2 regions of the Streptomyces sp. RG80 genome follow, and region 2 is predicted to be linked to the other one. Evidence: riboswitches for the same ligand, from Rfam matches in the RefSeq annotation. Region 2 holds a riboswitch; the other holds the start of a gene.
What was found. A riboswitch is a leader RNA that binds a small molecule or an ion and turns the genes downstream of it on or off. The one in region 2 is predicted to bind S-adenosylmethionine.
Positions count from the first base shown of each region.

Region 1: another riboswitch for S-adenosylmethionine. It lies ahead of ABKA17_RS34685 (aminotransferase class V-fold PLP-dependent enzyme); the one in region 2 lies ahead of thrC (threonine synthase).

Region 1 covers NZ_JBEAAJ010000010.1:510,425-513,827, reverse strand. The annotation lists gene qcrB (cytochrome bc1 complex cytochrome b subunit) at 1-75, shown strand, start outside; gene trpD (anthranilate phosphoribosyltransferase) at 197-1,261, shown strand; SAM riboswitch class IV at 1,337-1,453, shown strand; gene ABKA17_RS34685 (aminotransferase class V-fold PLP-dependent enzyme) at 1,605-2,966, shown strand; gene ABKA17_RS34680 (protein kinase domain-containing protein) at 3,031-3,403, shown strand, end outside.
Region 2 covers NZ_JBEAAJ010000008.1:144,210-147,612, forward strand. The annotation lists gene ABKA17_RS27550 (glucosyl-3-phosphoglycerate synthase) at 1-790, opposite strand, end outside; SAM riboswitch class I at 929-1,084, shown strand; gene thrC (threonine synthase) at 1,102-2,388, shown strand; gene ABKA17_RS27560 (MoaD/ThiS family protein) at 2,481-2,756, shown strand; gene ABKA17_RS27565 (cold-shock protein) at 3,198-3,403, shown strand, end outside.

The DNA.
Region 1 (3,403 bases), on a different contig from region 2:
GGCGAGGAGTCCCAGATCCCCAAGCCGACCGCCGAGGAGTTCAAGGAGATCACGAGCGGCCACGGCCACCACTGATCGCTGCGCTCGCCACGCGCGGTAGAAGGGCCCCGTCCGAACACCGGACGGGGCCCTTTGCCGTGCCCCGCTGCTGGATAGGGTGGGGGCACACTTTTCTACGACATCCTGGAGCGGCCTTATGAGCGCTGTGACCCCCGCTGGAGGCGACACCGCGGCGGGCCGTTCCTGGCCCGAGGTACTGAGCGCACTGCTCGGCGGGCGGGACCTGAGCTCCGGCGACACGGCGTGGGCCATGGACCGCTTCATGAGCGGCGAGGCCACGGACGCCCAGATCGCGGGCTTCATGGTGGCGCTGCGGGCCAAGGGCGAGACGGTCGAGGAGATCACCGGTCTCGTCGAGGCGATGTACAAGCACGCGCAGCCGCTGGACATCCCCGGCCCCGCCGTCGACATCGTCGGCACCGGCGGCGACCGGGCGAAGACGGTCAACATCTCCACGATGTCCGCCATCGTGATCGCGGGCACCGGGGCGAAGGTCGTCAAGCACGGCAACCGGGCCTCGTCCTCGGCGAGCGGTTCCTCCGACGTGCTGGAGAAGCTCGGCATCAACCTGGACCTGTCGCCCGAGGGGGTGGCGCGGGTGGTGGACGAGGCCGGCATCACCTTCTGTTTCGCGGCCAAGTTCCACCCGTCGATGCGGTTCGTCGGCGGGGTCCGCCGCGACCTCGGGATCCCGACCTCGTTCAACCTGCTCGGCCCGCTGACCAACCCCGCCCGGGTCACCGCCTCGGCGGTCGGCTGCTTCGACACCCGGATGGCGGGGCTCATCGCCGGAGTGCTGGCCCAGCGCGGCTCCTCCGCGCTGGTCTTCCGCGGCGACGACGGCCTCGACGAGCTGACCACCACGGCCACCTCGCGGGTCTGGATCGTCCGCGACGGCGCGGTGCGCGAGGAGGCCTTCGACCCTCGGGACGTCGGTCTCGCACTGGTGCCGGTGGAGGCGCTGCGGGGCGCGGACGCCTCGTTCAACGCCGAGGTCGCGCGTCGGCTGCTGGACGGCGAGACCGGAGCGGTGCGCGACGCCGTACTGCTCAACTCGGCTGCCGCGCTGGTGGCGTTGGAGCCGACGCAGGCGCCGCTCGTGGACCAGATCCGGGCCGGCATGGCGAAGGCGGCCGAGTCGATCGACTCGGGCGCGGCCAAGCGGACGCTGGAGCGCTGGGTGGCGGCCAGCAACGCCTGACGTGCATCGGGTGTCGTCCCGCGATCCGGACACGGGTTGCGGGACGACGATCACATCGCGTACGTTCCTGTACCAGGTCATGAGTGACAGTCATGAGGCCCCGGCCGACTGTCCGGCAACCCTCCGTCCGTGGCGGGGTGCCCCGGGTGAAGACCAGGCCGTAGGCAGCGAGGTCTACGGCAAGCGCGGACCCCTCGAAACGCCAGGGGTCCTGGTCGTCGAGGAGCCTCCCGTGAGCAAGCGAATGCGATAGGGCCGCCGAGCCCCGCCTCCGCGCACCCTTCTTCTCTTCCTTCCCCGCATGCCTGGCTTCCTTCCGCATGCTCTCTCACGGGAGTTCCCCATGTCTGTCTCCACCGCTGCCGCCGCCCAGACCATTTGCACCCCCCTGCCCGTTCTGGGGCGTGATGTCACCGTCCCGCTCGTCACCGGCGGCGAGGTCACCTACGCGGCCCTCGACTACGCGGCCAGCGCCCCCGCCCTCCAGCGCGTCTGGGACGACGTGGCGGCCTACGCCCCGTACTACGGCAGCGTCCACCGGGGCGCCGGCTACCTCTCCCAGCTGTCGACCGACCTGTTCGAGAACGCCCGCCGGACCGTCACCGAGTTCCTGGACTGCCGGGCCGACGACCAGCTGATCTTCACCCGGTCCACCACGGACTCCCTCAACCTGCTGGCCCAGGCCCTTCCCGCCGACTGCCAGGTCTTCGTCTTCGAGACCGAGCACCACGCCTCCCTGCTGCCCTGGCGCGACGCCCGCGTCACCTACCTCGACGCGCCGCGCACCCCGCGCCAGGCCGTCGAGACCCTGGAGAAGGCCCTCGAGGACCGCGACCCGTACGGCCCGGCCCTGGTCTGCGTCACCGGCGCCTCCAACGTCACCGGCGAGCTGTGGCCCGTACGGGAGCTGGCCGCCGCCGCCCACGCGCACGGCGCCCGGATCGTCCTGGACGCCGCCCAGCTGGCCCCCCACCACCCGGTGTCGGTCCAGGATCTCGACGTGGACTGGGTCGCCTTCTCCGGCCACAAGCTGTACGCGCCCTTCGGCTCCGGCGTCCTGGCCGGCCGCGCCGACTGGCTCCGGGCCGCCGACCCCTACCTCGCGGGCGGCGGCGCCAGCCGCAAGGTCTCCCGGCGCGAGGACGGGGGAGTGGACGTGGAGTGGCACGAGAGCGCGGCCCGTCACGAGGCCGGGTCCCCGAACGTGATCGGCGCCTACTCCATCGCCTCGGCCTGCAAGGCCCTCACCGAGGCCGGCTTCGACACCCTGGTCGCCCGCGAGCAGCACCTGATCGAGACGGTCAGGGCCGGTCTCGCCGACGTCCCCGAGGTCCGGATCCTCTCCCTGTTCGGGGACGACGCCCCGCGCGTCGGCGTGCTCTCCTTCGTCGTCCAGGGCTGGAACAGCTCCCACTTCGCCGCCGCCCTCTCCGCCGAGTACGGCATCGGCGTCCGCGACGGCCTCTTCTGCGCCCACCCCCTCGTCCGCACCCTCCTCGGCAGCGACCCGCAGACCCAGGGCGAGTGCGGAGCCCCGGAGGCCGCGCCCGGCGAGAAGTCCCTCAACGCGATCCGGGTGAGCTTCGGGGCGGGGACGCCGGACGAGCACGTGGAGCGGTTCGTGACCGCCGTCAAGGAGCTCGTCCGCGATGGTGCGAAGTGGAACTACCGCACGGAGGACGGTCGTTGCGTCCCGGCGGTCTGACCTGCTGACAGGCCTGCTATACCCTGCCTCCTCGACAGGTTCACGCTGGACGGGGGAGCGGGAAGTGCAGGCGCTGCGCACGACGGATCCACGCAGGATCGGCCCGTACGAGGTGCGGGGCCGGCTCGGCTCGGGAGGTATGGGCGAGGTCTATCTCGCCGAGTCACGGACCGGGCTGCGGCTGGCGGTGAAGGTCGTGCGGTCCGAGTACGCCCAGGACCGCACCTTCCGCGCGCGGTTCCGGCAGGAGGTGCGGGCCGCTCAGACGGTCGGCGGGACGGGGACGTACACCGCGCGGGTGGTCGACGCCGACCCCGAGGGCGAGCACCCCTGGATGGCGACGGAGTTCGTGGCGGGGCCGAACCTCAGGGACGCGGTGCTGGACGGCGGGGCGCTGCCGGAGCCGGCGGTACGGGTGCTGGCGGCGGCGCTGGGCG
Region 2 (3,403 bases):
GGGCCGTGCGGTAGATCGCGGCGGACATCCGGCCGAGGGCCTGGCCGTCCTGGTGGCGGTGCTTGCGGACGCCGACGTCGACCTGGGCGAGCGCGTCGAGGCCGACGAGGTGCAGCGCGTCGACGAGCATGCCGAGTTCCACGCCGTAGCCCACCGGGAACGGCAGCTGTTCCAGCAGGGAGCGGCGGGCCGCGTACTCGCCGCCCAGGGGCTGGACGAAGCCGGCCAGCTGGGGCCAGTGCATGTTCAGCAGCGGGCGGGCCATCAGCTCGGTCACCCGGCCGCCCTGGCCGGTCGCGCCGCCGAGGGGGCGGTCGTACATGCCCTTGACGAGGTCGACGCCGGGGTCGGTGAGCAGGGGGCCCACGATCCCGGAGACGAAGTCGGAGGAGAACTCCTTGAGGTCCGCGTCGATGAAGCAGACGATGTCGCCGCGGGTCACCAGCAGCGAGCGCCACAGCACCTCGCCCTTGCCGGGGACCGCCGGGAGGCGGGGCAGGATGTCGTCGCGGTGGACGACCGTCGCCCCGGCCGCCGCGGCGACCTGCGCTGTACGGTCGGTGGAGCCCGAGTCGACGACGACTATCTCGTCGACCAGCGGGACCTGCTGCATCAGGTCGTGCCGGATGACGGCGACGATGTCGCCGACGGTCTCCTCCTCGTTGAGCGCGGGCAGCACGACACTGACCGACTGGCCCGTGCGCTGCTTGGCCGCCAGGATCTGGTGGAGCGGACGGTCGGTCATGGACCAGGAGCGGGTGGTCAGCCAGCGCTCGACTTCGTTCAGCACAGTGCTCGGCTCCTGACTTGTGATCCATCTCGCGGTTCGGACGACTATCTCAACTGTCCTGGTCGTCGGTTACAGTCTTGAACAACGCGGATGACCATCGCATGTCCTGGGTGGCCCGCCGTTCACACAACTTCATACCGCTCATCCAGAGGGGCAGAGGGATACGGCCCGATGAAGCCCCGGCAACCCTCCAGTCGGTACTCGTAGATCATTTCTGATCGTTCCGCGAGGCTCCCGACTCGGGAAGGTGCCAAATCCGTCTCATGGCGAAGTGCGTCGTGAGGAAGATGAGGAGAAAGGGCCTCGCCTCCATGGCTGCGCAGACTGTTGCAAGCACCACCGAAACCACCGTAGACCTCGGCCCCGCCGCGGCGCTCAGCTGCCGCGAGTGCGGTCACCACGTCCCGCTCGGCCCGGTCTTCGCCTGCGAGGAGTGTTTCGGCCCGCTCGAGATCGCCTACGACTTCTCCGGTTACGACACCGAGGAACTCCGCAAGCAGATCGAGGCGGGACCCGCGAACATCTGGCGTTACGCGCCCCTGCTGCCCGTCCCCGCGGACGTGGCCGACAAGCCCAACATCAACCCGGGCTGGACCCAGCTGGTCAAGGCCGACAACCTGGCCCGTGAGCTGGGTGTCGACGCCGGCAAGCTCTTCGTGAAGGACGACTCCGGCAACCCGACGCACTCCTTCAAGGACCGCGTCGTCGCCCAGGCCATCGAGGCCGCCCGCGCGTTCGACTTCACCACTCTCTCCTGCTCCTCCACGGGCAACCTGGCCGGTGCCGTCGGCGCCGCCGCCGCCCGCGCCGGCTTCCGTTCCTGCGTGTTCATCCCGCACGACCTGGAGCAGGGCAAGGTCGTCATGGCCGCGGTCTACGGCGGCGAGCTCGTCGGCATCGAGGGCAACTACGACGACGTGAACCGCTTCTGCTCCGAGCTGATCGGCGACCCGGCCGGTGAGGGCTGGGGCTTCGTCAACGTCAACCTGCGGCCCTACTACGCGGAAGGGTCCAAGACCCTGGCGTACGAGATCTGCGAGCAGCTCGGCTGGCAGCTGCCCGACCAGCTCGTGGTGCCCATCGCCTCCGGTTCGCAGCTCACGAAGATCGACAAGGGGCTCCAGGAGCTGATCAAGCTCGGGCTCGTCGAGGACAAGCCGTACAAGATCTTCGGTGCGCAGGCCGAGGGCTGCTCGCCGGTGTCCGTCGCCTACAAGGCGGGCCACGACGTGGTCCGGCCGCAGAAGCCGGACACCATCGCCAAGTCCCTCGCCATCGGCAACCCGGCCGACGGGCCGTACGTCCTGGACATCGCCCGGCGTACGGGTGGCGCGGTGGAGGACGTGAACGACGAGCAGATCGTGGACGCCATCAAGCTGCTCGCCCGCACCGAGGGCATCTTCGCGGAGACCGCGGGTGGGGTGACGGTCGGTGTAACGAAGAAGCTGATCGAGAACGGTCTGCTGGACCCGACGCTGACGACCGTTGTGCTGAACACGGGCGACGGACTGAAGACCCTGGACGCGGTGGCGGGTACGGGTCTTACGGCGACGATCCGACCCAACCTCGATTCGTTCCGTGAGGCCGGTCTCGTCTAGGAGGCCGTTGTTCGTCTGCGGGCCGGTGGGGGCTGGTCGCGCAGTTCCCCGCGCCCCTTTGGGGCGCGTCTACCTGACCGGAGGTCTTGAACATGAGCGTCACCGTCCGCATCCCCACCATCCTGCGTACCTACACCGGCGGGCAGGCCGAGGTCGCCGCCGAGGGCGCGACGCTCTCCGAGGTCATCGCCGACCTGGAGAAGAACCACACCGGCATCGCCGCCCGCGTTCTCGACGACCAGGGCAAGCTGCGTCGCTTCGTCAATGTGTACGTCAACGACGACGACGTCCGCTTCGAGCAGGGCCTGGACACGGCCACCCCGGACGGGGTCGGAGTCTCGATCATTCCGGCGGTCGCCGGAGGCTGACCGACCGTCGATCGTTACCCTCGGTAACGTCGATTACCAAGAGTTCATCGAATTGCCCTCTCCGTGAGAGAAACGGAGGGGGCAATTCTCTATGGTTGAGCGCGGTACAGTTGGGGAAGCTGCTGCACCCCCCATGCCATCCGCATATGAGTTCTCGCTCCACTTGCGACGAGAAGTAGCCAAAGTGTGCGGTTCTTTTGCGAATTTTGCGCCTTTTGTGGGGCCCGACTTGCCCCGAATTCGGGCGAATTCTCACTACATTCCGGACCCTTCGCGTCCAGAATTCTCGTCCGATTGACCTGTTGCAGACGGCAGTTGGACAGATACATTCAGCCGCGGTCGACGCGTTCCGGCGCACGCCCCCAATCCGTGGGGGGTGAGGTCTGACCCGGATCCACGAAGTGTGGATCTGTGCAAGGGCCAGTAATAGGGGAGTTAGGCATGGCTCAGGGCACCGTCAAGTGGTTCAACGCGGAGAAGGGGTACGGCTTCATCGCGGTCGACGGTGGTGCGGATGTATTCGTCCACTACAGCGCGATTCAGATGGACGGCTACCGCACCCTCGAGGAAGGTCAGCGGGTCGATTTCGAGATCTCGCAGGGCCAGAAGGGGCCGCAGGCGGACATGGTTCGCCTTGCGACAGGCTG